DNA from 2 places in the Gordonia phthalatica genome. Region 1 is predicted to be linked to the other one. Evidence: riboswitches for the same ligand, from Rfam matches in the RefSeq annotation. Region 1 holds a riboswitch; the other holds the start of a gene.
What was found. Region 1 has a riboswitch for thiamine pyrophosphate ahead of thiC (phosphomethylpyrimidine synthase ThiC). Riboswitches for the same ligand answer to the same signal wherever they lie in the genome.
Positions count from the first base shown of each region.

Region 1 (14,817 bases):
CGGAGATCATCAGCGCGGTCAGCGCATAGATCGGCACCCACCACTTCCGCTGCGGCGGTCGATGGTCGGGCCACTCCTTCTTGGCCTTGCCGACCTTCACCGCGGGGGAGCCGGACCAGCGTTGGCGCGGCTTCACCTTGCCGATGACGGCCGAGCCGGGATCGATGACGGCGTCGCGCCCGACGACGGCACCCGGCAGCAGCGTGGACCGCGCGCCCACGGTGGCGCCGGCCTTGATGGCGATGGAGCCGATGATCAGCTCGTCGCCGTCGATCCACCAGCCCGCGAGGTCCACCTCGGGTTCGATCGCGGCGCCGTCGCCGACCTCGAGCAGACCGGTGACCGGCGGAAGGGAGTGCAGGTCGACTCCGGTGCCGATGGTGGCGCCGAGCGCGCGGGCGAGCGTCGGCAGCCACGGTGCGCCCGACAGGTTGTAGGCGCCGCTCGCCTGCATCAGCCGCTCGGCGAGCCACAGTCGGACATGGACGCCGCCGCCGCGCGGATAGGTGCCCGGACCGACCCCGGCGAGCAGGGTGCGGGCGCCGACGCCGGCGATGACGAGTCTGCCGAACGGGGTGACGAAGACGATGAACGCGACCAGCAGGACCCACCAGTTCACATGATGCAGCCACGGCGGCGTGTAGCCGAGGGCCTCACCGATCGCGATGCCGATGTTGTTGGCGATGCCGAGCCAGATGATCCACTGCAGCCCGGTCAGGGTCGCGAGGGGGATCGAGAGAGCGGCCTGCGCGAACCCGGTCGCGAGGGGGACCGGCTTCACCTCGCGCGGGGTCACCTGGCTGATCGGGTTGCGGCCGTCGAGCAGTTCGGCGAGGGAACCGAGCCGAGGGTGGTCGTACAGGTCGGCGACGGTGATCTCCGGGTACCGCCCGCGCAGGGCGGTGACCAGTTGCGCCGCGGAGAGGGAGCCGCCGCCCTCGTTGAAGAAGTCGGCTTCGGCGGAACCCACGCTGATGCCGAGCACGGCGGTCCACTGCTCGGCCAGCCAGGCCTCGGTGTCGGTGAGGTCGCCGGTGTCGTCGGAGGATTCGGCTCCGGGCAGCGGCCAGGGGAGGGCGTTGCGGTCCACCTTGCCGGAGGTGCGCGTCGGCAGCTCGTCCATCAGGGCGAGACGCGGGACCATCGCGGCGGGCAAGTCCTTGCGGAGCAGAGCCTGGGCCTCGACGAGATCGAAGTCGGGATCGGTGGACGCCAGGTAGCCGACCAGCAGCGACGATCCGGTCGCCGTCTTGCGGACCGCGACGGCCGCCGCGCTGACACCGGGCAGGGCCTGCAGCGCGTTGTCGATCTCGCCGAGTTCGATGCGCCGGCCGCCGATCTTCACCTGGTCGTCGGCGCGGCCGACGAACTCCAGACCCTCCAGTTGGAGGCGGACCATGTCGCCGCTGCGGTAGGCGCGCTCCCAACCGAGCGAGGGCATCGTCGAATACTTCTCGGCGTCCTTGACGGGGTCGAGGTAGCGAGCCAGGCCGACGCCGCCGATCACGAGCTCGCCGGTCTCGCCGACCGCGACGGGCTGCTCGTCCGGCCCGACGACGGCCAGGTCCCAGCCGACCAGCGGCAGACCGATCAGCACGGGCTGTCCGCGGTGCATCTGAGCGGCGCAGGCGACGACCGTCGCCTCGGTGGGACCGTACGTGTTCCACAGCTCCCGGTCGTCGGTGGCGAGGCGGTCGACCAGCTCGGGCGGGCAGGCCTCGCCGCCGAAGATCAGCAGGCGCACCGCCTCGAGCGCTTCTGCGGGCCACATGGACGCGAGAGTCGGGACCGTCGAGACCACGTTGATGTCGCGCTTCACCAGCCACGGCCCCAGGTCCATGCCGGACCGGACCAGGGCGCGCGGGGCGGGGACGAGGGCGGCGCCGTGACGCCACGCCAGCCACATCTCTTCGCAGGAGGCGTCGAAGGCGACCGACAGGCCGGCGAGCACCCGGTCGCCGGGACCGAGCGGCTCGTTCTGCAGGAACATCGCGGCCTCGGCGTCGACGAAGGCGGCGGCGTTCCGGTGCGTCACCGCCACGCCCTTCGGTTTACCGGTGGAGCCGGAGGTGAAGATGATCCACGCGTCGTCGGACAACGTGGCGGGGGAGACCATCAGCGAACCGTCGCGCGGGGCCTTCTGCGGCTTGTCGGGGTTCGCGTGGATGCCGTCGGCGTCGATGATCGCGTCGACGTCAGCCTCGCCGAAGACCATCCGCGCCCGCTCATCGGGGTCGTCGGCGTCGACGGGGACGTAGGCGGCCCCGGCGTGCAGGGTCGCGAGGATCGCGATGTAGAGGTGACGGTCGCCCGACGGCATGCGGATGCCGACGCGGTCGCCGCGGCCGATGCCGAGGGCCGCGAGGCGGCCGGCGACGCGGCGGACGAGCGCGGTCAGCTCCGAGTAGGTGACGAGGTGGTCGCCGTCGTCGATCGCCGTCGCATCGGGATGCGCGCGGGCGGTTTCGGCGACGATGTCGCACAGAGTCCGCGGTGCTGGGGCGCGCGACGAGAGCAGGTACTCGGCCGGGATCATCAGGGACGAAGTCGGCACGAGTTATGGACCTCCGGGACGCGCAGCGAAAAAACGCGCCAGCGCGGCACGTCGTGGTAATTGTGCAACAGAGTCGAAGGTCGTGCAGCGTGAGCGGGGAGGATGCCTCGTGCGGGGAGTCGGACTCACAGTCGCGGCAACTCGCGGTCACAGGCCCCTGTGACGGTTGCGACGTAAGGTGGATCACGACATTCCCGGGATGAGGTGAACGCCGATCGGCCGTCCTCGTCCTCTGCGACTACCGCTGTAGGAGACACTCACATGGCAGCACCGCTCAAGCTCGGACTCAAGGCCTCCGCGGAACAGTTCGGTCCGCGTGATCTCGTCGAACTGGGGGTCATGGCCGAGGAGTTCGGTCTCGATTCGGTGACTGTCAGCGATCACTTCCAGCCGTGGCGGCACAACGGCGGCCACGCCCCCTTCTCGATCGCGTGGATGACCGCGGTCGGCGAACGCACCACCCGCCTGCAGATGGGCACGTCGGTGATGACCCCGACGTTCCGCTACAACCCCGCCGTGGTGGCGCAGGCCTTCGCCACCATGGCCTGCCTGTACCCGGACCGGGTGATGCTGGGCGTCGGCACCGGCGAGGCCCTCAACGAGTACGCCACCGGCTTCCAGGGCGAATGGCCGGCGTTCAAGGAGCGGTTCGCCCGCCTCCGCGAAGCCGTCCGCCTGATGCGCGAACTGTGGACCGGCGACAAGGTGGACTTCGAGGGCGACTACTACCGCACCCAGGGCGCCTACATGTACGACATCCCCGAGAACCCGGTCCCGGTGTACATCGCCGCGGGCGGCCCGGTCGTCGCCCGCTACGCCGGCCGCAGCGGCGACGGCTTCATCTGCACCTCCGGCAAGGGCATGGACCTGTACACCGAGAAGCTGATTCCGGCGGTCAAGGAGGGCGCGGCCAAGGCCGAGAGGAACTTCGAGGACATCGACCGGATGATCGAGATCAAGATCTCCTACGACCGCGACCCGGAACTAGCCCTGGCCAACACTCGCTTCTGGGCTCCGCTGTCCCTCACCCCCGAGCAGAAGCACAGCGTCAACAGCTCCGTCGAGATGGAACGCCTCGCCGACGAGCTGCCGATCGAGCAGGTCGCCAAGCGGTGGATCGTCGCCTCCGACCCGGACGACGCCGTCGAGCAGATCAAGACCTACATCGATGCGGGCCTCAACCACCTGGTCTTCCACAATCCCGGCGAGGACCAGCGTCGGTTCCTGGAGGCGTTCACCGAAGACGTCGTCCCGAAGCTGCGCGCGCTGAGCTGACACGGTGGCGCCGTCGTTCATCTGAAGGAGAGAGAATGACCGAATCCGACATGGCCGACTCGTTGATCCTCAACCCGGTCTTCAACCGGGACGGTGAGGCGACGGAGCTCCCGCGGTTCGAGATGCCGCAGGAGATGATGCTGCCCGGCACCGCGTACCAGCTGGTGCACGACCAGGCGATGCTCGACGGCAACGCGCGGCTCAATCTCGCGACCTTCGTCTCGACGTACATGGACGACGAGGCGCTGAAGCTGTACATGCAGACCGTCGACAAGAACATGATCGACAAGGACGAGTACCCGGCGACGGCGGCGATCGAGGACCGCTGCTGGCGGATCCTCGGGAACCTCTGGCACAACCCGGACGTCGACCACGCCATCGGGACGTCGACCATCGGCTCGTCCGAGGCGTGCATGCTCGGCGGCCTCGCGCTGAAACGGCGGTGGCAGGCCGCGCGGAAGGCGGCGGGGAAGTCGACCGAGAACCCGAACCTCGTGATGTCGACGGCGGTCCAGGTGTGCTGGGAGAAGTTCGCGAACTACTTCGAGGTGGAGCCCCGCTGGGTGCCCGTCACCGAGGACCACCTGTTCCTCGACGGCCACGAACTGGAGAAGTACGTCGACGAGAACACCATCGGCGTGGTCGCGATCATGGGCCAGACGTACACCGGAGCGTACGAGCCGGTGAAGGAGATCTCCGCGAAGCTCGACCGGATCCAGGCCGACACCGGCCTCGACGTCCGCATCCACGTCGACGGCGCGTCCGGTGCGATGGTCGCCCCGTTCTGTCAGCCGGATTTGGAGTGGGACTTCCGCGTGGACCGCGTGGCCTCGGTCAGCACCTCGGGGCACAAGTACGGCCTCGTGTATCCCGGCGTCGGCTGGATCGTGTGGCGCGACGCCGACGCGCTGCCCGAGAGCATGATCTTCCACGCCAGCTACCTGGGCGGCGACATGCCGACCCTGTCGCTGAACTTCTCCCGACCGGGCGCTCAGGTGCTGCTGCAGTACTACCAGTTCCTTCGGCTGGGGCGCGACGGCTACCGGGCCGTCCAGCAGGGCTCACTCGACGTGGCGCAGTACCTCGCCGAGGCGATCGAGCAGATGGGGCCGTTCGAGCTGATCAGCCGCGGCGACACCATCCCGGTCTTCGCATGGCGGCTGAAGGCGGGCGCGAACCCGAACTGGAATCTGTACGACCTTCAGGACCGACTGCGGATGAAGGGCTGGCAGGTGCCGGCTTATCCGCTGGCCGACGACCTCGCCGATCTGACCGTGCAGCGCATCGTGGTGCGCGCAGGCCTCAGCCACGACCTCGCGTCACGCCTGCTGATGGACCTGCGTGCCGAAGTCGACTTCCTCGAACGGCTCGACGCCCCGATGCCGCGGGAGGGATCGGAGTCGCACTTCCACCACTGAGTGTGGTCAGCGCCCCGGGAGCAGTGCCCCGGGAACCGCAGGAGCGCTGGCGCCTTCAGTCGGCGCGGGCGGGTTGACGGTCTCGGTCGTGACGCTCACCGTCGTCTTCGTCTTGGTGACCGTCGTCGTCTTCACCTGGGTGTCCGTCTTCTGGTGCACGCTGGTCTCGGTGGCTGTCGCAGTCGCAGTCTCGGTCTCGGTCGCAGTCTTCTTGACGGTGGAGACATCGGTGACGGTGTCGGTCACGGTCTCGGTGACCGGTGCGCTGGTGCTGGTGCGCCCCTCGGCGACGAAGAAGAAGCTGACGATGACGATGGCGGCGGCAGCGCACGCGAGGGCGGTGATGATCCGCCAGCGGCGGACGGCGGCGGACTCGGCGGCGGTGGCGGCCGCCGCGGCCGCATTCTTCGCGCTCGGCTGCAGGGTGCCGTCGGGGTAGACCCCGTAGACGTTCGGCTCGGGATAGGGCCGCTGCTCGGAGTAGGCGTTGGATCCGCTGGTCGACGCGCCGAGCTGGTTCGGGTCGCTGGGCGGCGGAACCTCTGGCCCGTCGTTCGGCGGCTGGGTCACGGGCTACTCCTCAGACGAGAATCGATGATGCTGCGACCCTCGCCCAGTGTCGCAGTGCTCCAGCCACACACTACCGCGTCCGATATGGGCCGCTGGTCGCTGTTCTCACCAACCGGAGACCGAGGGGGTTACCCATCAGTAGTGTTCGGCGCGTCATGCCGCATGACCTGCGGCATCGATGTGACCACCGTTTCGGTGGTGTCATCCATGTGGTCTACTCGACACTGAAAATGTGATGTGTCAGTATGTCAGATGAGATTGCAAGGCTCCCTCCCAAAGCCAGGCCGCTCTTGCCATGTCCCCATGCGAAGAAGGTCTTACGAATGTCCCACGAAACACTGTCCCGACCACGCGCCGCCGCACAGCGTCGTCCCGCCCTCGCCACCCGACTGACGCCGCGCGCCGTCGCCGAATGGGAGGCGCGCCTCGGAGTCGCGGGCGCCGCGACGCGGACGCGCCCCCGGCGCTTCACCGGAGTCTCCGGCAGCGTCGCCTACAGCCCGACGGTCGACGTCCGGGTCGCCGACCTCGAAGCCTTCCATGCGATGCGCTTCGCGCAGAGCCTGTCGTCGATCGCCACCTACTGTGCGCTGCAGCCTGCGATGGTGCTCGAGCGCACCGCGGAGCGCGTCGTCGCCGACCCGTCCGAAACCCTCCTCGTGAGTGTCAACGGCATGCGCGGACAGTCGATCGTCCGGCAGGGCGGGCGTGAGTTCTCGTACGGTCCCGGCGACCTCGTCTTCATCAGCAACGCCGCGCCCTACAGCATCCTGTCCTCGGCGGTCTCCGACCCGTCGGGTGTGCAGATCCCGTTCAGCAGGCTCGGCAAGCACCGCCACGTCGCGGAGCGGCTGCAGCGACCGGTCGCCGCCAACACCCCGCTGGCCCGGGCCGCGTCGGTCTTCGTTCGACGCTTCGCCGCCGAGACGTCGGCGCTCAGCACCGCATCGCCGGTGGGAGCGGTGTCCGAGCAGGCCGCGGTCGACCTCATCGTCGCCGCCCTGTCGGAGGTCGACGGGGCGCCGTCGGTGATGGAGGACAACGCGCTCTTCGTGCAGGAGGCGGCACGCGACCTCATCGAGCGGCACCATCGCGACGCGACGTTCACGCCCGACTCGATCGCCGAGCACCTGCACCTGTCGCGGCGGCAGCTGTACCGCTACTTCGAGGGCTGCGAACACTCGCTCGCCGGCCAGATCGCCGACCGTCGCCTCCAGAGCGCGCATGAGGCGCTCCTCGGCAACCCGTCCGCCTCCATCAGCTCGGTCGCGCTCTCGTCGGGATTCCCCACCGTCGCCACCTTCCGCAACCGCTTCAAGGCGCGGTACGGCGTGGGACCGGTGGAGTACCGGCACACGGTGCGGTAGATTTCCAGCTCAGCTCACGTGGTCTCGACCGACGCCTCGGCTATCGCCTCGGAAGTCGGCTCGACCTGTCGCTCCGCTCCATCGGCTAACGCCTCGGAAGTCGGCTCGACCTGTCGCTCCGCTCCAATCCTCCACAGCGGATTCACCGGGCCGTGCCCGGCGCCGAGCGGGTACGCGGCCTCAAGGCCTCGCGTGACCCACTCCTTGGCGAACGCGACGGCGTCGGGCACCGCGTAACCGTGCGCCAGGGCGCCGGTGATCGCGGCGGCCAGGGTGTCACCCGCACCGTGGTCGTGCCCCGTGTCGATCCGGCGGGCGGGGAACTCGGTGAACTCCTCGCCGTCGAACAGCAGATCGGGGCTGCGGTCGCTGCCCCGCAGGTGGCCGCCCTTCACCAGAGCCCACTGCGGGCCCAGCGCGCGTAGGGCGACGGCCGCCTCCCGCTGGGTGGCGTCGTCGACGACGTCGATCCCCGTCAGCAGCCGCACCTCGTCGAGGTTCGGCGTGACGACCGTGGCGAGCGGGAACAGCAGTTCCTTCAGGGCGCCGAGGGCGTCCGTGGCGAGCAGCGGGTCGCCGTGCATGGACGCGCACACCGGATCCACGACGAGGGGGATCCGGCCGTCCCGGCCGATCCCCAGTTCGCGGGCGGCGTCGACGATCGCGCGGATGATCGGATCCGACGCCAGCATCCCGGTCTTGACCGCCGACACCCCGATGTCGGGGACCACGGAGCGCATCTGCGCGGCCACGATGTCCGGCTCGATCTCCTGAACGCCGGTGACGCCGGTGGAGTTCTGTACGGTCACCGCGGTCACCGCGACGCAGGCGTGCAGCCCGAGCATCGCGAAGGTCCGCATGTCGGCCTGGATGCCCGCGCCGCCGCCGGAGTCCGAGCCCGCGACCGTCATCACCCGGGTCGGCGTGGCGCCGGGGGCGGGGAGCGTAAGTCGCGGGCCCGTCGAGGAATCGGTCACCGAACCGCCGCCGCGCCGGACGGGACCTCTTCGATCGGCAGGTACACCTGGTTGCCCGCCGCTGCGAACTCGGCGGACTTGGCGTCCATCTCGGCCGCGATCCGGGCGTCGATGTCCTCCTGGGTGACGAGGTCGTGCTCCTCGGCGTAGGTCCGGACATCGGCCGAGATGCGCATTGAGCAGAACTTGGGTCCGCACATCGAGCAGAAGTGTGCGGTCTTGGCGGGCTCCGCGGGCAGCGTCTCGTCGTGGTACTCGCGGGCGGTGTCGGGGTCCAGGGACAGGTTGAACTGGTCGTGCCACCGGAACTCGAAGCGCGCCTTGCTGAGCGCGTCGTCCCGATCCTGTGCGCGCGGGTGCCCCTTCGCGAGGTCGGCGGCGTGCGCGGCGATCTTGTAGGTGATGACGCCGACCTTCACGTCGTCGCGGTCGGGCAGGCCGAGGTGCTCCTTCGGGGTCACGTAGCAGAGCATCGCGGTGCCGGCCTGCGCGATCATCGCGGCGCCGATCGCCGAGGTGATGTGGTCGTACGCGGGCGCGATGTCGGTGGCGAGCGGGCCGAGCGTGTAGAACGGGGCCTCCTCGCACCATTCCTCCTCGAGGCGGACGTTCTCGACGATCTTGTGCATCGGCACGTGGCCGGGGCCCTCGATCATCACCTGCACGCCGTAGCTCTTGGCGATCTTGGTGAGCTCGCCGAGGGTGCGGAGCTCGGCGAACTGAGCCTCGTCGTTCGCGTCGGCGATCGACCCGGGGCGCAGGCCGTCGCCCAGGGAGAAGGTGATGTCGTAGCGGGCGAGGATCTCGCACAGCTCGGCGAAGTGCGTGTACAGGAACGACTCCTGATGATGTGCCAGGCACCAGGCGGCCATGATCGAGCCGCCGCGCGAGACGATGCCGGTGACGCGCTTGGCGGTCAGCGGCACGTAGCGCAGCAGCACTCCCGCGTGGACGGTCATGTAGTCGACGCCCTGCTCGGCCTGCTCGATCACGGTGTCGCGGTACAGCTCCCAGGTGAGCCGGGTCGGGTCGCCGTCGACCTTCTCCAGCGCCTGGTAGATCGGGACGGTGCCGACCGGGGCGGGGGAGTTCCGCATGATCCACTCGCGCGTGCGGTGGATGTCCTTGCCGGTGGAGAGGTCCATGATGGTGTCGGCGCCCCAGCGGGTGGCCCACACCATCTTCTCCACCTCCTCGGCGATCGACGACGTGACGGCGGAGTTACCGATGTTGGCGTTCACCTTCACGGCGAAGGCCTTGCCGATGATCATCGGCTCCGACTCGGGGTGGCGGTGGTTCACGGGGATCACGGCGCGACCGGCGGCCACCTCGTCGCGCACCAGTTCTGCGGAGACGCCCTCGCGGGCGGCGATGAACCTCATCTCCGGGGTGATGATCCCCTCGCGCGCCCAGGCGAGCTGGGTGGCCGCGGTGGTCCCGGTGGCCTCCAGAACGACCGGCTCGGGCCGATCCCAGGTGTCGCGGGTCTTCGGCAGACCGTTCTCCAGGTCGATCACCGCGGACGAGTCGGTGTACGGGCCGGAGGTGTCGTACAGGTCGAAGTGCTCACCGTTGGTGAGATTGACGCGACGGAACGGGACGGCCATGCCGTCGACGTCCACGTACGCCTTCTCGCTTCCCTGGATGGGGCCGAGGGTGATCTCGGTGACGGCAGCGTCGTTGCCCTTGGGCTGAGTGTCTTCGGGCATGGATGTACCCATGATTCGTCCTCCCTACGCCGGCATTATCCGGACAGGTTCAGGCGGTCGACGACCGCCTGTCGCCATCTCAGCCCCCGGTTCCGTGGGAGCCCCCGCGTGTGAAGTTGTGCGGAACACACCTTACTCATTTCTCGGATCGACGCACCATTGTGATGCAGATGGGACACATGAGGCTTGCGTGGCGCTGGGCGGAGTCTTAATCTTGTGATGCTCATCACAGGAGGTTGTATGCACCGCAAGGCACGTCGTTCCCATCCGCCACAGTCGGCACGGTCGCTGCTGCACCAGATCTCGCAGGTGGTGCACAACCCCGATCGTGAGCGATTCGAACTCTGGGTGGCCGGCGATCTCGTCGGCGTCCTCAGCTATCGCATCGACGAAGAGCCGCAGGGGAGGGTGGTGACGATCCTCCACACCGTGCTGTACGACGAGTACAGCGGACACGGGCTCGCGACCAAGTTGACCGGCGGCACCATGCAGTACATGCGTGAGAACGGACTGAAGGTGCGGCCGCTGTGCACCTTCACCCGACACTTCCTCAACGCGCACCCGGGCATGGTCGCCACCGCGCCCCCGGTGTCGGTCTGACCGGTCAGCTCAGGTCGAAGACCACCGGCGCGTGGTCGCTGGCGCCCTCGGCGGCGCGGGCGTTCCGATCGATGAAGGCGTCGTGGACGCGGTCGTCGAGCGCGGGGGAGCAGAGTCCGAAGTCGATGCGCATGCCCTCGTTGCGGGCGAACCGTCCGGACTGGTAGTCCCAGAACGTGTAGGTGTTCGGTCCCGGGGTGTACGGGCCGGCGCTGTCGGCGAAGCCGGCGTCGAGGAACCGTCGGAAAGCGGCGCGCTCGACGTCCGAGGTGTGCGTGCGTCCGTCGAAGTAGGCGCGATCCCAGACGTCGTCGTCGGTCGGGGCCACGTTCCAGTCGCCGAGCAGGGCCACCTGCGCGGCCGGATCGTGCGAGAGCTCCAGCGAGGTCACATCGGCCAGTGCGCCGAGCCAGCGGAGCTTGTAATCGAAATGCTGGTGGTCGGGCTCGCGACCGTTCGGCGCGTACAGGCTCCAGACCCGGACGCCGCCGCAGGTCGCGGAGATCGCCCGCGCCTCCGACTGCCCGTCGTACTCGGGCTGACCGTCGAAGCCGATGTGGACGTCGTGCACCCCGATGCGGGAGGCGATCGCCACGCCGTTATAGCCGCTGACCCCGTGGAAGGCGACGTCGTAGCCGTGAGCGATGAAGCTCATCACCGGGAACTGGTCGTCGGTGCACTTGGTCTCCTGCATGGCCAGCACGTCGATCGCATGCCGGTTCATCCACGCCACGACCTGCTCGGATCGGGCGCGGATCGAGTTCACGTTCCACGTCGCGATGCGCATGGCTCAATCCTGCCGCAGTCGGATCAGCTCGCCGCCTGCGGCACGCCAGCGCTGCTCCACGACGTCGACGGCCGCGTCGTCGGCCAGGAGCACGATCCCGAAACCCCGGCCGCCGCGTGCGCAGCGCTCGCGCCAGAACGACGGGCTGGTCGCGAACCACTCGCGGTCGTCGTCGGTGGCGTCGGCGAGCAGCAGACCGGCGTCGTCGATGATGGTGAGCACTCCGGTCGCGATCGCGCCCGTCGAGGTGCGCAGACCGGCCGGGAGGTCGCCGATCACGTCGTCGAAGGCGTCCTTGTTGAAGCCGAAGTGGGCCGGGAAGTCCCAGGCCGCGGCGAAGGCGTCGTACAGGCCGTCGACGGTGCGCATCGCGGCGCCGGACAATCGCCTGACCGCGGCGCCGGTGCCGTAGGTGTCGACGTCGCCGACGGCGAGGGCCGCACCCGGTCCGGAGGTCAGGAAGTCGGCGGGCAGGGCTGCGCTCATGCGGACGGTCCTCGGATCTGTGTGAAGGTCTGGTAGTGGTCCAACGTGTACCAGGCGGAGCCGTCGCTGCCGGTCACGATGCGTTCGGCGTCGCGCCCCTGCCCGCGCTTCTTGGGATTGACGTCCCACTCCTTGTAGGTGATCCGCTTGCCGTTCGCCGACTTGGTGGGCAGGTTGCCCTCTCGGTTGCGGAAGGTGTCGCCGCCGTGCGTGCCGGGCGCGTTCGCTGCCTCCGGCCAACGGCCGGAGTCGATCTGCTCCAGGGTGTCGGCGACGCGGGCGGGCACCGAGCCGTTCTGCTTCTTCGGTGCGGTCGACTTCCGCGCCGACGGCCTCGGTGACGGCTTCCTCGTGGTGTCCGCGGAGGGCGTGGTCCCGGGCGCCGTGTTCGCGGCGCCGTCGGCGAGCGGTGCCGTCGCGGTCGACGATGCGGCTGCCGCGGTCTCGTCGGGACCGCCCTGACCGTCGATCCACCAGGTGAACGCCAAGACCGCGAGGAGTGCGATCACGGAGAGGGCGGTGGCGATGATCCGCCGTTTGGTCAGATCGGTTTCAGTGCTGGAGTTCGACATCGCAGTCCACCGTAATCGACGCCCGAACTGCTACAGCGTCAGCAGTCGGCACGCGTGGTGCAGCTCGAACCCGAGTGCGCGCCACGCGGTGCGGGCGACGTCATCGTCGGCGGCGACCGTCGCGGCGGCCACGCCCTCGGAGATCAGCGACCAGTCGCCGTCCGGGGTGTCACCGGTCGGCTCCGGCCCGATCAGCACCTCGTACGGCTCGTCGCGTCCGACGCCGACCCCCAGCGACGAGACGCGCATCAGGCGTTCGGCCAGCATCACGCGGGGAGTGAGGCCGCGGGCGATGAACCAGGCGACGACGCCGGGCAGGGCCGCCGACGTCGAGCCGAACTCGATCGGTGCGGCCGCGGCCGAGCGGAGGTTGTGCGGACCGTCGGCCGGCGCGTTCACCAGCCAGCCGTCCACGTCGTCGCGCTCGGCGGCGGCCGCGGCCAGCATCAGGGTGCGCTCCACCTCGCGGATCTCGGAGTTGCGGACCACCCGTCGCGACAGCAGGCGCACCGAGGAGATCGCGGCGATCGCCAACCGATGCGACTGCCCGTCGCGTTCGATCACGTACGCGTCGTCGGTGTGCTCGCGCAGGATCCCGGTGATGTCGGAGTGGGTGGGGCCGTCGCTCCCGTCCGCACCCGGCGCAGCGGGTGTCCGCCGCCAGTCGGCGGGCGCGCCGTCGCCCAGCCGGTAGCGGATGACGACGCGGTCGCCGACCTTCGGCTGCGACGAGGTGGATCCGTCGGCCATGTCAGTCGTCGTGCCCGAACGGGTCGGTGACCGACCCGGGGAGCCAGGTGAGTCCCGGCACACCCCAGCCGTTGCGCTTCACGGCCTTCTTGGCGGCGCGCTTGTTGCGGCCGACCAGGACGTCGACATACAGGAAGCCGTCCAGGTGACCGGTCTCGTGCTGCAGCATGCGGGCGAAGAAACCGCGCCCTTCGATCTCGACGCGCTCGCCGTTGCGGTCGGTGCCGACCACCTTGGCCCAGTCGGCGCGCCCGGTCGGGAATCCCTCGCCGGGGACCGACAGGCAGCCCTCGTCGTTGTCGTCGGGATCGGGCATCGTCTCGGGGATCTCCGAGGTCTCCAGGATCGGATTGATCACTTCGCCACGCCTGCGCGCGTGCACGTCGGCGTCGGGGCAGTCGTAGACGAACATCCGCAAGCCCTTGCCGACCTGGTTGGCGGCGAGACCGACGCCGTTCGCGACGTCCATCGTCTCGTACATGTCGTCGAGCAGCGCGACGATCTCCGCGGAGGGCTTGCCGTCGGCGTCGAGGTCGACGGGCGTCGTCGGCTGATGGAGGACGGGTTCACCGATGATGCAGATCGGGAGAATTGCCATGGCATCGCATTCTACTGCCCGACGCGTTACGGGTGGCGCGGTGCGTCACCACGGACGCCGCGGCGGATCGTGGTTAGATGTTCGACGGAACCACACCGATGTCATTCGTCCGCCGGGGAGCTGCTGCGGACACGGTGCGGATGCATTTTCAGGCTGCTTGAGGAGCGAAATGAGCGGGGCAACGGCGCAGAGCCCGAAGGGCGACGATCCGTCGACGGGCGATGGTGCCCGGAACCAGGCGAACCTCGATCCGCACGAAGTCGGCGACGACGGACTGACTCGGCGCGAACGCGACATCCTCGGCTTCGAACGCCAGTGGTGGAAGTACGCGGGTTCCAAAGAAGACGCCATCAAGGAACTCTTCAACCTGTCGGCGACCCGGTACTACCAGGTCCTCGGCGCGCTGGTCGACCGCCCCGAAGCGCTCGCAGCCGACCCGATGCTCGTGAAACGACTGCGCCGACTCCGTGCCTCGCGGCAGAAGGCTCGTGCGGCACGCCGTCTCGGCTTCGACATCACGTAGTAGATCCGGACGACCCGGCGTGACGGACGAGTTGTCTGTGCTGCCGGTGGGTTAGAGTTGCCGTGATGAATGCTGAAAATGAAACCAATCGACTTCCGTTTCGTGCGGGTGCCATGCTGCTGGTGGCGATCGCCGTGGTCTGCATCGGTCTCGGCATCCATCAGTTGACCACCAGCGGTGACGACCCCGAAGCCGGCCTCAAGGCCGCCGGGCAGAGCGCGCAGGCGGAGACCAGCGAGCAGAAGCCCGCGAAGACCAGCGCCACCGACACCTCCACGTCCAAGAGTCCGGCCGACGCCGCCGACGTTCCGGAACTGTGCGTTCTGAATGCGGGCAACGTGACCGGTTTGGCGGCGGAGGTCGCGAAGACCCTCACCGACGGCGGATACAAGGTCGCGGAGACCGCGAACCTCAGCACCGCCAGTGTCAGTGAGAACACCATCTTCTACACCCCGGACCAGGAGGACGCCGCCAAGAAGGTGGCCGAGGCCGTGCCCGGCGGTGCGGAACTCAACCCGCGACCCGACGCGTTCAGCCGCTGCCTGGGGCAGTTGGCCGTCGTGGTGGTGAGCCGGTAGCGCGCGCCCGTCGCCGACCGGTCATAATCATTCTCGAACAGAAATCATATTGG
Region 1 covers NZ_CP011853.1:491,854-506,670, forward strand. The annotation lists gene ACH46_RS02270 (Pls/PosA family non-ribosomal peptide synthetase) at 1-2,539, opposite strand, end outside; gene fgd (glucose-6-phosphate dehydrogenase (coenzyme-F420)) at 2,816-3,829, shown strand; gene ACH46_RS02280 (glutamate decarboxylase) at 3,865-5,247, shown strand; gene ACH46_RS02285 (hypothetical protein) at 5,254-5,817, opposite strand; gene ACH46_RS02290 (helix-turn-helix domain-containing protein) at 6,141-7,184, shown strand; gene thiD (bifunctional hydroxymethylpyrimidine kinase/phosphomethylpyrimidine kinase) at 7,199-8,095, opposite strand; gene thiC (phosphomethylpyrimidine synthase ThiC) at 8,158-9,870, opposite strand; TPP riboswitch at 9,875-9,988, opposite strand; gene ACH46_RS02305 (GNAT family N-acetyltransferase) at 10,111-10,470, shown strand; gene ACH46_RS02310 (exodeoxyribonuclease III) at 10,475-11,257, opposite strand; gene ACH46_RS02315 (barstar family protein) at 11,261-11,743, opposite strand; gene ACH46_RS02320 (guanyl-specific ribonuclease) at 11,740-12,315, opposite strand; gene ACH46_RS02325 (GNAT family N-acetyltransferase, cg3035/Rv0428c family) at 12,346-13,065, opposite strand; gene ACH46_RS02330 (peptide deformylase) at 13,067-13,663, opposite strand; gene ACH46_RS02335 (DUF3263 domain-containing protein) at 13,833-14,186, shown strand; gene ACH46_RS02340 (LytR C-terminal domain-containing protein) at 14,252-14,764, shown strand.

Region 2 (14,817 bases), 1.2 Mb from region 1:
GACCGAGAGCCGGGTGGACCGCTCCCGGAGCGATCCGATCTCGCCGCCCTGTACGGCATCGGACCGTGGACGCTCGACTACCTCGCGGTCCGCGCCGGAGACGATACCGACGCCTTCCCGGCGACCGACGCGGTGCTGCGTCGCATGCTGTCGGCGCACGGGATCGGCGCTGACGCCGTCGAGCGCTGGTGCCCCGTCCGCAGCTACGCGGCGGTCCGCCTGTGGGCGATGTCGGGGGCGCTGGACTGAGATGTTCGGCTCGCCTGAAAGCGCGGTGCGATCGCCAGTAGGCTGAAGCGGCATTCGCCGGATTCGACAATGCTCCTGGAAGGACACCGTGACAGACGACGCCGCGCCCGCAGATCGTCGGACCGCCGCCGTCCTGCATCGGCTCGGAGCTGCGAGCTGGTCCCTGATCGGGATCGTCGTCCTGGCGCTCGCCGCGGCGGCCGCGGTCGGCGCGGTCAGCGGCATCCTGGTCCCGCTGGTCGTCGCGGTGATCATCGGGATAGTCCTGGAACCGCTCTCGGAGATGCTGCAGCGGCGCGGCGTGCCCGCCGTGCTCGCGACCGTCGTCTGTCTCGGGGTGCTGCTGGCCGCGGCCGCGGGGACCATCACGATCGTCGTCCTCGGCTTCATCGATCAGTGGCCCGAGATCCTCCGCCAGATCAACGCCGGCTGGAGCGTCCTCCTGGACTGGCTGAACGACCACGACTCCGACACCGCCTGGCTGGAGCACGTCCGCACCGCGGTGGAGCAGTACGCACCGGAAGTGGGGCAGGGCGTCCTCGGTGCCGTGACGAGCACCGTCTACGGAGTCTTCGCCCTCGTGATGGGCCTGTTCTTCTCGGTATTCTTCCTGTTCTTCGTCTTGCGCGACGGCCCCCGTTTCCCGGACTGGATCGCGAGGACCACGCCGCTGCGCGCCGATGAGGTGCACGAAGTAGTCGACCAGTGCCGGCGCTCGCTGCGCGGCTACTTCCGCGGCACCGCCGTCACCGCGATCGTCACCGCGCCGATCTTCGTGATCCCGTTGTTGATCCTTCAAGTGCCGCTGGTGATCCCGATCTTCGTGCTGTACTTCTTCCTCTCGTTCATCCCGTTCCTCGGGGCCTGGATCACCGGTGTCTTCGCCGTGCTGATCGCCTTCGGATCGGGCGGGACGACGGCGGCGATCATCATCGGCGTGACCTTCATGATCTCGAACGGCACCATCCAGAGCGCCGTGAGTTCGTGGGCGCTCGGTTCGTCGTTGAAGATCCATCCCGTCGCGGTGCTGCTCGCGACGATGGTCGGCGGTGCCGTCGCGGGCCTTCTCGGAATGGTTCTGGGAGCTCCCGTGACCGCCGCGGTGACCAAGTCGATCGTCGCGATCAGGCGACTTCGAGCCGCTCGAGACCCGGTGTCCGACACCGAATGAGTGCTTGTTTCTGCAAGCAGTGCAGGTCGCACAGAAAACTTGTGTGTGCCAGGTCTCGCATTCGCGAGTCGGGTCGATTCATCTCACGAAAGGCGGGACAATATGGGGCGACTGAATATCAGATAGTTCCACAAGAACAACGATCAGAATGAGGTTGACCACACATGGCCTCCCAAGACCAGAAGATCATCTACACCCTCACCGATGAGGCGCCGCGTCTCGCCACCGAGGCCTTCCTGCCGATCATCCGCACCTTCGCCGGTCCCGCAGGCATCGACGTGACCACCAGTGACATCTCCGTCGCCGCGCGCGTCCTCGCAGCCTTCCCCGAGGTGCTCACCGAAGAGCAGCGCGTCCCCGACAACCTCGCCGAGCTGGGGCGCCTGACCCAGGTCCCCGAGACCAACATCATCAAGCTCCCGAACATCAGCGCCTCGGTGCCGCAGCTGAACGCCGCGATCCACGAGCTGCAGGAGAAGGGCTACGCGGTCCCGGACTACCCGCAGGATCCGAAGACTCCCGAAGAGGAAGAGATCCGCGACCGCTACTCGGCCTGCCTCGGCAGCGCCGTGAACCCGGTTCTGCGCGAGGGCAACTCGGACCGTCGCGCCCCGAAGGCGGTCAAGGAGTACGCGCGCAAGAACCCGCACAGCATGGGCAAGTGGTCCATGGCGTCGCAGTCGCATGTCGCACACATGACCCACGGTGACTTCTACGCCGGTGAGAAGTCGATGATCCTCGACCACGCCTGCGAGACGCGCATGGAGGTCGTGACCCCCGACGGCGAGGTCCACCTGATGAAGACCGTCCCCCTCGACAAGGGCGATGTCATCGACAGCATGTTCATGAGCAAGAAGGCTCTCCTCGAGTTCTACGAAGAGCAGCTGAACGATGCGCGTGACACCGGCGTCATGTTCTCGCTGCACGTCAAGGCGACCATGATGAAGGTCTCCCACCCGATCGTCTTCGGCCACTGCGTCAAGGTGTTCTACAAGGACGCGTTCGCCAAGCACGGCGACCTGTTCGACGAGCTCGGCGTCAACGTCAACAACGGACTCTCGGATCTCTACGAGAAGATCGCGAAGCTCCCCGCGTCGAAGCGCGAAGAGATCGTCGAAGACATGCACCGCTGCCACGAGACCCGCCCCGAGCTGGCGATGGTCGATTCGGCCAACGGCATCACCAACTTCCACTCGCCGAGCGACGTCATCGTCGACGCGTCGATGCCCGCCATGATCCGTATCGGCGGCAAGATGTATGGCGCCGACGGCCGCAAGAAGGACACCAAGGCAGTGATGCCGGAGTCCACCTTCGCCCGCATCTACCAGGAGATCATCAACTTCTGCAAGACCAACGGCGCCTTCGATCCCACCACCATGGGGACCGTGCCGAACGTCGGCCTGATGGCGCAGAAGGCTGAGGAGTACGGCTCGCACGACAAGACCTTCGAGATCCCCGAGGGCGGCGTCGCCAACATCGTCGACGCCTCCACCGGCGAGGTCCTGCTGTCGCAGGACGTCGAGCAGGGCGACATCTGGCGCATGTGCATCGTCAAGGACGCGCCCATCCAGGATTGGGTGAAGCTCGCCGTCACGCGCGCCCGCGCCTCCGGCATGCCGGCCGTCTTCTGGCTCGACCCGTACCGTCCGCACGAGAACAACCTCATCACCCTGGTGAAGAAGTACCTCAAGGATCACGACACCGAGGGCCTGGACATCCAGATCATGTCGCAGGTGCGCGCCATGCGCTACACGCTGGAGCGCGCGATGCGCGGCCTCGACACCATCTCGGTGACCGGCAACATCCTCCGCGACTACCTGACCGACCTGTTCCCGATCCTGGAACTGGGCACCAGCGCCAAGATGCTGTCGGTGGTTCCGCTGATGGCGGGTGGCGGCCTCTACGAGACCGGTGCCGGCGGCTCGGCTCCCAAGCACGTCAAGCAGCTCGTCGAGGAGAACCACCTGCGGTGGGACTCGCTGGGTGAGTTCCTGGCCCTGGCCGCGAGCCTCGAGGACCTCGGTCGCAAGTACGACAACCCGAAGGCGACCGTCCTCGCGACGACGCTCGACGCGGCCACCAGCAAGCTGCTCGACAACCGCAAGTCGCCGTCTCGCAACACCGGCGAGCTCGACAACCGTGGAAGCCAGTTCTACCTGGCTCTCTACTGGGCGCAGGAGTTGGCGGCGCAGACCGACGACGCCGACCTGGCAGCTAAGTTCGCGCCGCTGGCTGAGAAGCTGGCTGCGGACGAGGAGACCATCGTCGAGGAGATCGCGGCCGTGCAGGGTCACGCCGTCGATCTCGGCGGGTACTACATGGCCGACGGCGAGAAGCTGCGCGCCGCCATGCGCCCCAGCAAGACGCTGAACGCCGACCTGGAGTCCGTGAACTCCTAGTTCCGTGCTGACCAGAACACCCGGTCCGTCTCGTGCGGGCCGGGTGTTCTGTTCTCGGTGGGCATAGACTGCCGAGGTGACGAGTCCGAGTGAAGGAGCCGCTGCGCCCCTCGCAGTCCGATCCCCGCTGGCAGAGCAGTTGATCGCCGCGCACGACGATTTCCTGAGACAGCGTCCGCCCTCCGCCGACGAAGACGTGCACATGCTCGGCGGGATCGTCGACCACGTCATCGACCGCTGCACCGAACCCGGAGACGCGGTCTTCGATCCGTTCGCGGGTTTCGGCACCACGCTGCTGCGGGCGGGGGCGCTCGGTCGCCGGGCCTACGGCGTCGAGCTCCTCCCGGAGCGGGTCGCCGCGCTCCGCGCACAGATGCCGAACGCCCGGATTCATGAAGGCGACGCTCGTGCGATGGTGCGTGTGCTCCGGGCGGCGGGGGAGCCTGCGGACTCGTGCGCGAGTCTGGTCCTCACCTCACCGCCGTACATGACGTCCGACGACCATGACGCAGACCCCCTGACCGCGTACGAGGAGACCGGTGCCGACTATCCCCGCTACCTCCGCGAGCTCGGCCTCGTGGCGGCGCAGTGCGCGCACGTCGTCGTGCCCGGCGGCTACGTCGTGTGGAATGTCGCCGACATCCACCACCTCGGCCGGACGACGCACCTGATCGCCGACTGCCGTCGCGTCCTCGGTGAACACCTGGCCGAGGTCGGCACCACGGACATAGTGTGGGACCGGTACCCGCACGACCTGGTCGCCGACGCGCTCCTGGTCTTCCGAAAGGCCTGATGCCGTGAGCGACGAGCCGTTGCACCTTCCCGATCTCGGGGTCCCGTCGGCGATGTACGGGGAACCGATGAAGGTCTCCGACCGGGTCACCGTGGTGCCGGTCAGTGCACCCGCGGGACGATTCCGCGGAGCGCGTCCGCTCGGGGTGTTCGCGATCATCGACGGCGACGTCGTCTGGCGTCCCGCCACAGACGACACCGCGATCGCGCTGCTCGGCATCAGTGTGGGCATGGTGGCGACCGTGCTGTCGCTCACGGCGGTGATCCGGAACCCTCCGTGGCTGCCGTCGAGCCGATGGCCGTTCAGCCGGACGTCGACGGCGGAGTAGCGATCTCGAGGAGCGACTCGGCGAGGAAGTCGTCCTCGACCGCGTTGCCGGGCAGCGCCAACGCATCGCGATAGGCGGCCGCTGCCGCCGGGCCGTCACCGAGTTCGACGAGCGTGATGGCGCGCGCGACGTGGTACGGCCGATATCGGATCAACGCGCGGTCGTCGGCCAGTCGGTCGAGCATCCGCATCCCGTACTCGGACCCGTACGCTCTGCCGACCGCGACGGCCCGACCCAACGCCACCACCGGGCCGGGATCGTGCGCCTCCAGGAGTCGGTACAGGACCGCGATCTGCTCCCAGTCGGTGGCGTCGGAATCGGATGCCTCGGCGTGCACGGCGGCGATCGCGGCCTGGATCGCGTAGGGACCGGCGTCCGGCGAGCCTGCCGCGTATTCGGCGAGGCGAAGGCCCTCGGCGATCATGTCCCGATCCCACAGTGCGCGGTCCTGTTTGGCGAGAGGCACCGGGCGATCGCCGTCGAGCCGGGCGGGTCGTCGAGCCTGCGTCAGCAGGAGCAGTGCGAGCAGGCCGATCGTCTCGGCGCGCGGGAGCAGTCGTGCGAGCAGTCGTGCGAGGGATATCGCCTCCGCTGCGAGGTGGTCGCTGATGTGCTCGGCGCCGGACGAGCGCGCGAAGCCCTCGGCGTACAGCAGGTACACCACGCGCAGCACACCCGGAGTTCGGTCGGGGAGGTCGTCGGGGGTCGGGGGAGTGAACGGCACGCCCAGCGTCGAGAGTCGCTTCTTGGCGCGCACGATCCGCTGCTGCATCGTCGGGACCGGGACCAGCAGTGCGTGCGCGACTTCCGACGTCGTCAGGCCCGCCACGAAACGCAGGGTCAACGCGATTCGATCTTCCGGGGCGAGCGTCGGGTGAGCGCAGGCGAAGAACATGCCGAGACGGTCGTCCGGGAGGGCGGCCTCGTCGAGGTCGGCGGGATCGACGTAGCCGAGCGGCCGCGGGTCGCGCTCGGATTGGATGTGCAGTCTCGCGAGCTTGTCGGCGAGGACCTTCTCTCGGCGCACGACGTCGAGCGCCTTCCGTTTGGCGGTGGTCGTCAGCCAGGCCTCGGGAGACGCCGGGACTCCGGTTTCCGGCCACGTGATCAGCGCCTGCGCAAGGGCCTCCTGGAGAGCGTCCTCCGCCAGGTCCAGGTCGCCGAAGCGGCCGGTCAGGCGTGCCAGCAGTCGGGATCGAGTCTCTCGATCGAGAGTCGCCGCGCGACGGACCTCCTCGTCGGAGGTCCGCCTGCGGCCTGCGGACTCATTCACGGCTCAGTACGGGGCCAGCGGTCGGATCTCGACGTGCCCGCCCGGTGCGGAGCCCGGGCTGCGGCGCGCCCACGCGATCGCCTCGTCGACGTCCGCCACATCGATGATGTAGCCGCCGCCGACGAACTCCTGCACCTCCGCGAACGGACCGGACGAGGCGACGACGCGTTCGCCTGCGTCGTCGGTGTGCACGACCACCTTCTCGTCCTCCAGCGCGAAGGAGGAGACGACGACGCCGGCGTCGGTGATCTCCTTGTCGAAGGCGAAGAACTCGTCGGGGCTCGCGCCGCCGTCCTCGCCGCAGGCCGGATCGTTCACGTGGCCCATCAGCAACAGTGCGTACTTCATGGCATCTCCCAGTGATGTCGTTCGAGCGGTGTCATGTCGAGCCGAACTGCCCGACACCATGGTGACGTACGGGGAGCGCGGAGATCGACAGCTCGATGGAAATCGAGGAGATGCCGGACAGTTCTTCTACGCCTTCGCCAGCAGGTTCCTCAGCACGTACTGCAGGATGCCGTCGTTGAGGTAGTACGCGGCCTCGGCGGGGGTGTCGATCCTGACCTTCGCCTGGAACTTCCGCGTTTCGCCGCCGGATTCGACGGTCACCGTCACCTCGTCGGCCACGCCGTCGCCGTCCGCGATACCGGAGATGGAGTACACCTCGTCGCCGGTCAGGTTCAGCGACTCGGCCGAGTCGCCGTCATGGAACTGCAGCGGCAGCACGCCCATGCCGATGAGGTTGGACCGGTGGATGCGCTCGTACGACTGCGCGATGACCGCGCGGACGCCGAGGAGCCGGGTGCCCTTGGCGGCCCAGTCGCGCGACGACCCCGAGCCGTAATCCTTACCGGCGATGACGACCAGCGGGACGCCCTCCTTCTCGTAAGCGACGGACGCGTCGTAGATCGTGGTCTGCTCGCCGTCGGGCCAGTGCTTGGTGAAACCGCCCTCGACGCCGGGCACCAACTGGTTGCGCAGCCGCACATTGGCGAAGGTGCCGCGGATCATCACGTGATGGTTGCCGCGACGCGACCCGTAGGAGTTGAAGTCCTTGCGTTCCACGCCGTGATCGGTGAGGTAGCGGCCGGCGGGACTGTCGAGCTTGATGGCGCCGGCGGGGGAGATGTGGTCGGTGGTGACCGAGTCGCCCAGCTTCGCGAGGACCCGTGCCCCGCTGATGTCGGCGATCGGTTGGGGTTCGCGGGTCATGCCGTCGAAGAACGGCGGCCGCTGAATGTACGTCGACGTCCCGTCCCAGTCGTAGACGTCACCGTCTGCGATGGTCATGCTCCGCCAGTTGTCGTCGCCCGCGTAGACGTCGGAGTAGCCCTTGGTGAACATCGAGGCCTCGACGTTCTCGTCGACGGCCTGCTGGATCTCCTCCTCCGACGGCCAGATGTCGCGGAGGTAGACGGGCTCGCCCGCGTCGTTGGTGTTCAACGGTTCGGTGAGCAGGTCGGTGTGCAGGCTGCCCGCGAGGGCGTAGGCGATCACCAGCGGCGGCGAGGCGAGGAAGTTCATCCGCACCTCCGGATGGATGCGGCCCTCGAAGTTACGGTTGCCGGACAGGACCGCCGACACGTTGAGGTCGTTCTCGCCGACCGCCCTGCTCACTTCCGGGATCAGCGGTCCCGAGTTGCCGATGCAGGTGGTGCAGCCGTAGCCGACCAGGTTGAATCCGAGCTGATCCAGGTAGGGCGTCAGACCGGACCGGTCGAAATAGTCGGTCACCACGCGGGACCCGGGGGCGAGCGTCGTCTTGACCCATGGTCGGGTCTTCAAGCCCTTCTCGACGGCGTGCTTCGCCAGCAGCGCGGCCGCGAGCATGACCGAGGGGTTCGACGTGTTGGTGCAGGAGGTGATCGCGGCGATGACGACGTCGCCGTGGTCGACGATCGCGTCTCGGCCGTTCACGATCACATCGGCCGGATTGCTCGGCCATCCGAGCTTCTCGTTCGCGGTCAGCTGCGCGGCGCTGGTGTGGCGCGGGGGAGCGTCGTCGCCGGAGTGGGATCCGGGAGCGATCGGATCGCTCGCGGGGAACGACGCCGCCGACGCGCTGTCGATGCCGCCGGCCACCCGCTGCTGGGTCTGGTCGCCGAAGAGTCCGAGGACGGTGCGCGGCGCGTCGCCGAGCGGGATCCGGTCCTGCGGGCGGGTGGGGCCGGCGATCGACGGCTCGACGGTCGAGAGGTCGAGGTCGACGATGCGCGAGAAATCGGGCACGTGGTCGGGGTCGTGCCAGAGGCCCTGTTCCTTGGCGTACGCCTCGACGAGGGCGATCTGCTCGTCGGACCGGCCGGTCAACCGAAGGTAGTCGAGCGTGACGTCGTCGATCGGGAACATGGTTGCGGTGGAACCGTATTCGGGGCTCATGTTGCCGATGGTGGCGCGGGTCGCGAGCGGCACGTGCTGGACGCTGGGGCCGAAGAACTCGACGAACTTGCCGACCACGCCGATGCTGCGCAGCAGTTCCGCGACCGTCAGGACCAGGTCGGTGGCGGTGGTTCCGTCGCTCAGTTCGCCGCTCAGACGGACGCCGATCACCTGGGGGATCAGCATGCTGATCGGCTGGCCGAGCATGGCCGCCTCGGCCTCGATTCCGCCGACGCCCCAGCCGAGCACTCCCAGCCCGTTGACCATCGGGGTGTGCGAATCGGTGCCGACGAGGGTGTCCGGATAGGCCTGCGTGACGCCGCCGCGGTCGCGGGTGAACGTGACGCGGGAGAGGTACTCGAGGTTCACCTGATGGCAGATGCCGGTGTCGGGCGGCACCACGAGGAAGTCGTCGAAGGCCTGCTGACCCCAGCGGAGGAGTTGGTAGCGCTCCTTGTTCCGCTCGAACTCCAACTGTGAGTTGAGACCGAACGCCGCGGCGCTGGCGAAGGCCTCCGCGATCACCGAGTGGTCGATGACGAGCTCGGCCGGGATCTGCGGGTTGATCTTCGACGGCGGGCCGCCGAGGTCGGTCATCGCATCGCGCATCGCCACCAGGTCGACGACGCACGGGACGCCGGTGAAGTCCTGCATCAGGACGCGCGCCGGGGTGTACTGGATCTCCGGGTTCTGCTCCGAGGCTGGATCCCAGTCGCGCAGCGCTTCGATCTGGGCGCCGGTCACGACGGTGCCGTCCTCATTTCGGAGGAGGTTCTCCAGGAGGACTTTCAGACTGTAGGGGAGTCGGGCGGACCCTTCGATGCGATCCAGTCGATGGATCTCGTACGTCTTCGCCCCGACTGCGAGCTGGTCCCTGCTGTCGAAACTGTTGGTAGTCACGTGACTTCTCCACCTTCCGCGTTGGGCGCGGCCCGAGGCCGGGTCGTGCGAGGCATCTGACTACCTTCGACGCTACGCGGGATCGCCCAAAACGGATACCGGTCGCGGGGATGTCGAGCAGGCTTTCGGCTCGCTGTCAGCGGAGTTCGATCAACTTCTGGCCACCCTCGATCAGGGAAACGATCTGTGGGACCAGGGGGCTGAACCAGTCGAGCAGAGTGGACTTACGGGTGTTCCCGATGCGGATCCAGACGATTGCTGGGGTTTCGCCGGGGGTTGCGAACATCAAAGTGAAGTCTTCGTCCTTCGTGACGATGACCGCATCGTGCTTGAGCGCGTACTGCCGCAGCGAATCGTCCGTCGCGTCGCCTGGCCCGATGTCCGTGACATGTTCTGCGTGGTGACCCAACTCCGTCAGCCTCCGCGCTAGCGCGGAGGTAGTTGAGCATCGATCAAAAACCGCATCTATCAGGAGGCAGTGAGCACCGTGTGATCGATCTGTGCAGCGGCGTAGGCGAGACAGGCGCGGATATCGTCCACTGTGAGGAACGGGTAGTCCTCGAGAATTTCGTCTTGTGTCGCACCGGATGCAAGAAGCGACAGAACGTCGCTGACGCGCATGCGTGTTCCACGGACTGCAGGTCGACCGTGCACGACCTCAGGATCGATGGATATGCGATCAAGCAGGGGCATGGCACCACCGTAGTCGACATCGCGGTTTGGAGTGGTCGAGTGGAGCTCAGCCCTTCACCAGGCCGCCGTCGACGATGAGGTTCTGGCCGGTGACACCGCGCGCCCACGGGGACGCGAGGAACAGAACTGTGTCCGCGAGTTCCGCAGGGGTGGTGACACGTCGCAGGGGAGTACCCGCAGCGATCGCGTCGAACACGGCGTCGGGCGTCGCGGCCGAGGCGTCGGTGGTGCGCAGCAGCCCGCCGGAGACCATGTTGACGTTGATGCCGTCGGGGCCGAGGTCGTCGGCGAACGTTCGGGTGATCGAGAGCAGGGCGGCCTTGGCCGCGGTGTAGTCGTGGTACGGCACCACCGGGTACTGGAACAGGTTGGTGCCGATGTTGACCACGCGGCCTCCTCTGGCCTCGCGCATGCTCGGCAAGACGGCCTGGATCAGATCGACGGGCGCCTGAACCGAGCCGACGAACTGTGCGGCGAGCTGCTCGGCGGTCAGTTCGTCGGCCTTGGGACGCGCGTCGCCGTTGAAGGAGAAGTCCATCAGCGCATTGTTGACCAGCGTCGTGATCGGGGTGCCGAAGTGGGATTCGGCCTGGGCGACCAGGTCTCGCACCTGCTCGGGATCGCGGACGTCGGCGCAGACGGGGAGCGCTCGGTCCTCGAAACGTGCCGCGAGCTGCTCTGCGGCCTCCCGCGAACGGTGGTAGTTGACGACGACCTTCGCGCCCGCTCCGAGGAACGCTTCGCTGATCGCCGCGCCCAGGCCACGGGCTCCACCGGTGACGAGCACCAACTGATCGTCGAGGGACGGGGTCGTGCGCGGTCGGGCTGCGGGCGTCGGGCTGGTCATGGGCGGGCTCCTTCGAGAAGACGACAGCGACGAAGGAGGCGGACATCCCTTCGCCGGTGCTAACCGGATCAGGTTCGACGGGTGTGGTCTCAGCTGCCGCGGCAGCACCCCGTGTCACTCACAGCAGTTCTATCACGCGTGCTGGTTCCCGAGGTGAGCGCTGCCGGCGGTCGCGGGTGATCGGCTCACTCCTTGCCGGTCGCGTCCAATGACATCCAAGTGTCGATGCGGAGGCGCGCCAGAAACGCGTCGTCGTGGCTGACCACGATCAGCGCTCCGCGATACGAGTCGAGTGCCGACACCAGCTCGTCGACGGTGTCCAGATCCAGACTGTTGGTCGGCTCATCCAAGACGAGGAGACGGTTGGCCGGGTCGGCGAGCAACAATGTCGCCAGTGCGACGCGGAAGCGCTCGCCTCCGGAGAGGTCACCGACGGCACGATGGACGTCGTCACCACGGAGCAGGAACCGGGCCAGGCCGGCCAGTATCCGTTCGTGCGGCATGCGTGGCGCGGCGGTCCGGACGGTGTCGACGATGCTCAGGTCGTCGTCCAGGTGATCGAGCCGCTGAGGAAGGTACCCGATCCGGTCGGTGAACGCGACAGCTGATGGCTCGTCGCGCGTGCTGTGGGATCCGCGTATCAGCCGTTCGAGGAGGCGCGTCTTTCCGACTCCGTTTCGGCCGGTGAGTGCGACGCGCTCCCGCCCGGCGACGACTGTCGTGCGGTCGTGGCCGTCGCGCAGTTCGGCGAGCCGCCGCCCCGCAGGTGTCTCCGGGTCGGGCAGGTCGATGCGGATGCGTGGATCGTGCCGCAGTCGTGCGGTCTCCTCCCGAACGAGGCGGCGTGCGGCGTCGACCTTCCGGTCCGCCTCGGTGCGAAGCCTGCCCGCCGAGACCTGAGCTTCGCGCTGCGCTGCTGCATGATCGTCTTCGGACGACGCTTGTTCTCGAAATCGGTACGGGCGTAGCGTCGCCGACGCGCGAGTTTGGTCTGTGCCTCGACCCGCTGTCGTTCCTCCTTCTTCGCGTTCTGTTCCGCGGTGCGTACGGCTTGATCGGCCGCTGCTTGTTCGCGGTCGAGGTGTCGACGGTAGGCGGTGAGATTGCCACCGAACACGGCGAGCGACCCGGACCGGAGTTCGGCGGTGTGATCCATGAGATCGAGGAGGGTCGCATCGTGGCTGACCACGATCAGCGCGCCGCGCCACGCGTCGATCGCGTCGTAGAGCAGATGCCGCGCGGGTCGGTCGAGGTTGTTGGTCGGTTCGTCCAGGAGGACGACGTCGTCGCCGTGCACGAGGATTCCGGCCAGCGCGGTGAGGACGGTCTCGCCGCCGGAGAGGGCGCCGACCGTCCGGTCGAGACCGAGGTGGCTCAGCCCGATGCGGTCCAGCGCGGAACGTGCCCGTGCTTCGACGTCCCAGGCGTCGCCGAGCACGTCGAAGTGGTCGGGATCGGTGTCGCCCGACTCGATCGCCCGAAGTGCGTCGAGGCGCTCGCGGATCCCGACGAGGTCGGAGACGGTCGCGCCGGTCTCCAGTGTGAGGTGCTGTGGCAGACGACCGACCGTGCCGCGGATGGCGACCGCGCCCGAAGTCGGCGCGAGCTCGCCGGCGATGAGTCGGAGCAGCGTGGTCTTACCGGCGCCGTTCGCGCCGGTGAGACCGGTGCGACCGCTTCCGAATGCGGCGGTGACACGGTCGACGGCGGTTGTGCCGTCGGGCCACGCGAAACTCAGATCGGTGAGGACGACGGAGGGATTCTGTTCGGTGGTGGGCATCGGGCTCCTCGGGTGTCGGCGATGACGCTGACGAAGGAGCGCAGGGTGGAAGCTACGACGTCAACGCACGGATGGGGTGTGCGGTGGGGGCGCAGATCAGCACGGTAGAGGTCCTCGATTCTCGGAGTGTGATCGTCGACCGTACCGGTGGGCGGGTGGTCGGTCCACCGATCTAATTCCGACGCCGGTCCGGAACCGCAGCCCGTGAGTGAGACGATGGCGGCATGGGTGACTCGGCGAGAAGGCAGCGCGATCGCGACGAGGACGGTCGGGCGCGGAATGCGCGCCCGCGGGATGCGCTCGGACGCCCGCTGCCTCCCGGGAGCGTCGGCGTCGAGCGGATTCACGAGGACCTTCATCTCGCGCCCGCCGAGAGCCTGGTGCGGGCGCAGGATCTGTTGAATCGTGGGCTCGCGTTCAACGCTCACGAGGTCCTCGAAGGGGCGTGGAAGAGCTGCCCGGACGAGGAACGGTTCCTGTGGCAGGGACTGGCTCAGTTGGCGGTTGGCATCACCCATGTGCAGCGGGGCAACGTCAAAGGCGGGGTGACAGTGCTTCGGCGGGCCGTCGAGCGGATCGGCTTCGACGACGGCGACGCGCCCTACGGGATCGACCGGGCCGGGTTGATCGCCTACGCCGAGGCACTCATCGAGGACCTCGAGGCGGGCGGCGAGCAGACACCGGCAGACTTGGTGCCGCGACTGCAGACGGTTGACCACGGATAGTCCGCAGAGGAGGGCAGAACCAAAAATAGCCTCTGATCGGGAATCGGATTCCAGATCAGAGGCTATTGATTTGGGTGACTGACGGGACTCGAACCCGCGACAGCCAGGATCACAACCTGGTGCTCTACCAACTGAACTACAGTCACCATCGGCGTCGGTCGCACTGTTCACACAATGTTTTCCGAACCGGACTCATACTCTAGCCGGTAACCGACCGATAATTCCAATCGGTTTCTGACCAGCGTGTTTACGCGGGGCCGAGCTTCTCGACGATCTCTTCGAGTGCCTTGGCGTCGGGGCCGGGCGCAGGGACGAACGCGGCTTCGCGGTAGTAGCGCAGCTCGCGGATCGACTCGCGGATGTCGGCGAGGGCACGGTGCGCGAGACCCTTCTCCGGCTGTCCGAAGTAGATCGGCGGGAACCAGCGGCGGCACAGCTCCTTGATCGAGCTGACGTCCACCATCCGATAGTGCAGGTACGCGTTGAGCTCCGGCATGTCGCGCGCGATGAACCCGCGGTCCGTGCCGATCGAGTTGCCTGCGAGGGGAGCGGCACCCGCGGTGGTGATGTGTTCGCGGAGATAGTCGAGGACCATCCTCTCCGCTTCGGCGAGCGTCACGGTGGACGCGCGGACCTCGTCGGTGAGGCCGGAGTGCGCGTGCATCTTGACGACCACGTCGGGCATGTTGGCGAGCGCTTCGTCGTCGGCGTGGATGACCACGTCGACGCCCTCGCCCAGAATGTTCAGGTCGCTGTCGGTGACGAGAGCGGCGATTTCGATGAGCTTGTCGGACCCCACGTCGAGTCCGGTCATCTCACAGTCGATCCACACGAGTTTGTCTTGCACTCGTTCCACACTAGTGGTGTCAGCGGCTCCCCGCCCGGGCGGCCGGAGGCCGGTTGCTACTCGGCGTCGCCGAGCTTGCCGTAGAACTTCCCGACGATCGGCGCGACGATCGCGCGCGGGGAGTAACCGCCGGCGACCGACATCGCCTTGCTCAGCGTTCCGGGGACGACGCGCATCTTGTTGCGCGCCAATGCGTCCAGGCTCATCGCCGCGACCTTGTCCGACGAGTGCCACAGGAAGTCGGGGACCATCTTGTCGACGATCGACTGGTCCTCGACGGCCGGCGTCTGGGTGCGGACCGGACCGGGCGCCAGGAGGGTGATGTGGACGCCGGTGCCCTTCAACTCGCCGCGCAGAGACTCGCTGAAGGTGTTGACAAAGGCCTTCGTCGCCGCGTACGTCGCATTGTTGGGGATCGGCATGTTGCCCGCCG
Region 2 covers NZ_CP011853.1:1,698,157-1,712,973, forward strand. The annotation lists gene ACH46_RS07900 (DNA-3-methyladenine glycosylase family protein) at 1-249, shown strand, start outside; gene ACH46_RS07905 (AI-2E family transporter) at 338-1,420, shown strand; gene ACH46_RS07910 (NADP-dependent isocitrate dehydrogenase) at 1,585-3,819, shown strand; gene ACH46_RS07915 (DNA methyltransferase) at 3,896-4,612, shown strand; gene ACH46_RS07920 (hypothetical protein) at 4,617-4,940, shown strand; gene ACH46_RS07925 (RNA polymerase sigma factor) at 4,915-6,213, opposite strand; gene ACH46_RS07930 (YciI family protein) at 6,217-6,561, opposite strand; gene acnA (aconitate hydratase) at 6,688-9,492, opposite strand; gene ACH46_RS07940 (DUF5615 family PIN-like protein) at 9,629-9,901, opposite strand; gene ACH46_RS07945 (DUF433 domain-containing protein) at 9,961-10,185, opposite strand; gene ACH46_RS07950 (3-oxoacyl-ACP reductase) at 10,232-11,032, opposite strand; TPP riboswitch at 11,061-11,154, opposite strand; partial or broken gene ACH46_RS07955 (ABC-F family ATP-binding cassette domain-containing protein) at 11,218-12,812, opposite strand; gene ACH46_RS07960 (DUF309 domain-containing protein) at 13,037-13,537, shown strand; tRNA gene ACH46_RS07965 (tRNA-His) at 13,611-13,683, opposite strand; gene orn (oligoribonuclease) at 13,785-14,384, opposite strand; gene cmrA (mycolate reductase) at 14,441-14,817, opposite strand, start outside.
Region 2: linked by a shared signal. The riboswitch ahead of ACH46_RS07950 (3-oxoacyl-ACP reductase) and the one ahead of thiC (phosphomethylpyrimidine synthase ThiC) in region 1 are both predicted to bind thiamine pyrophosphate.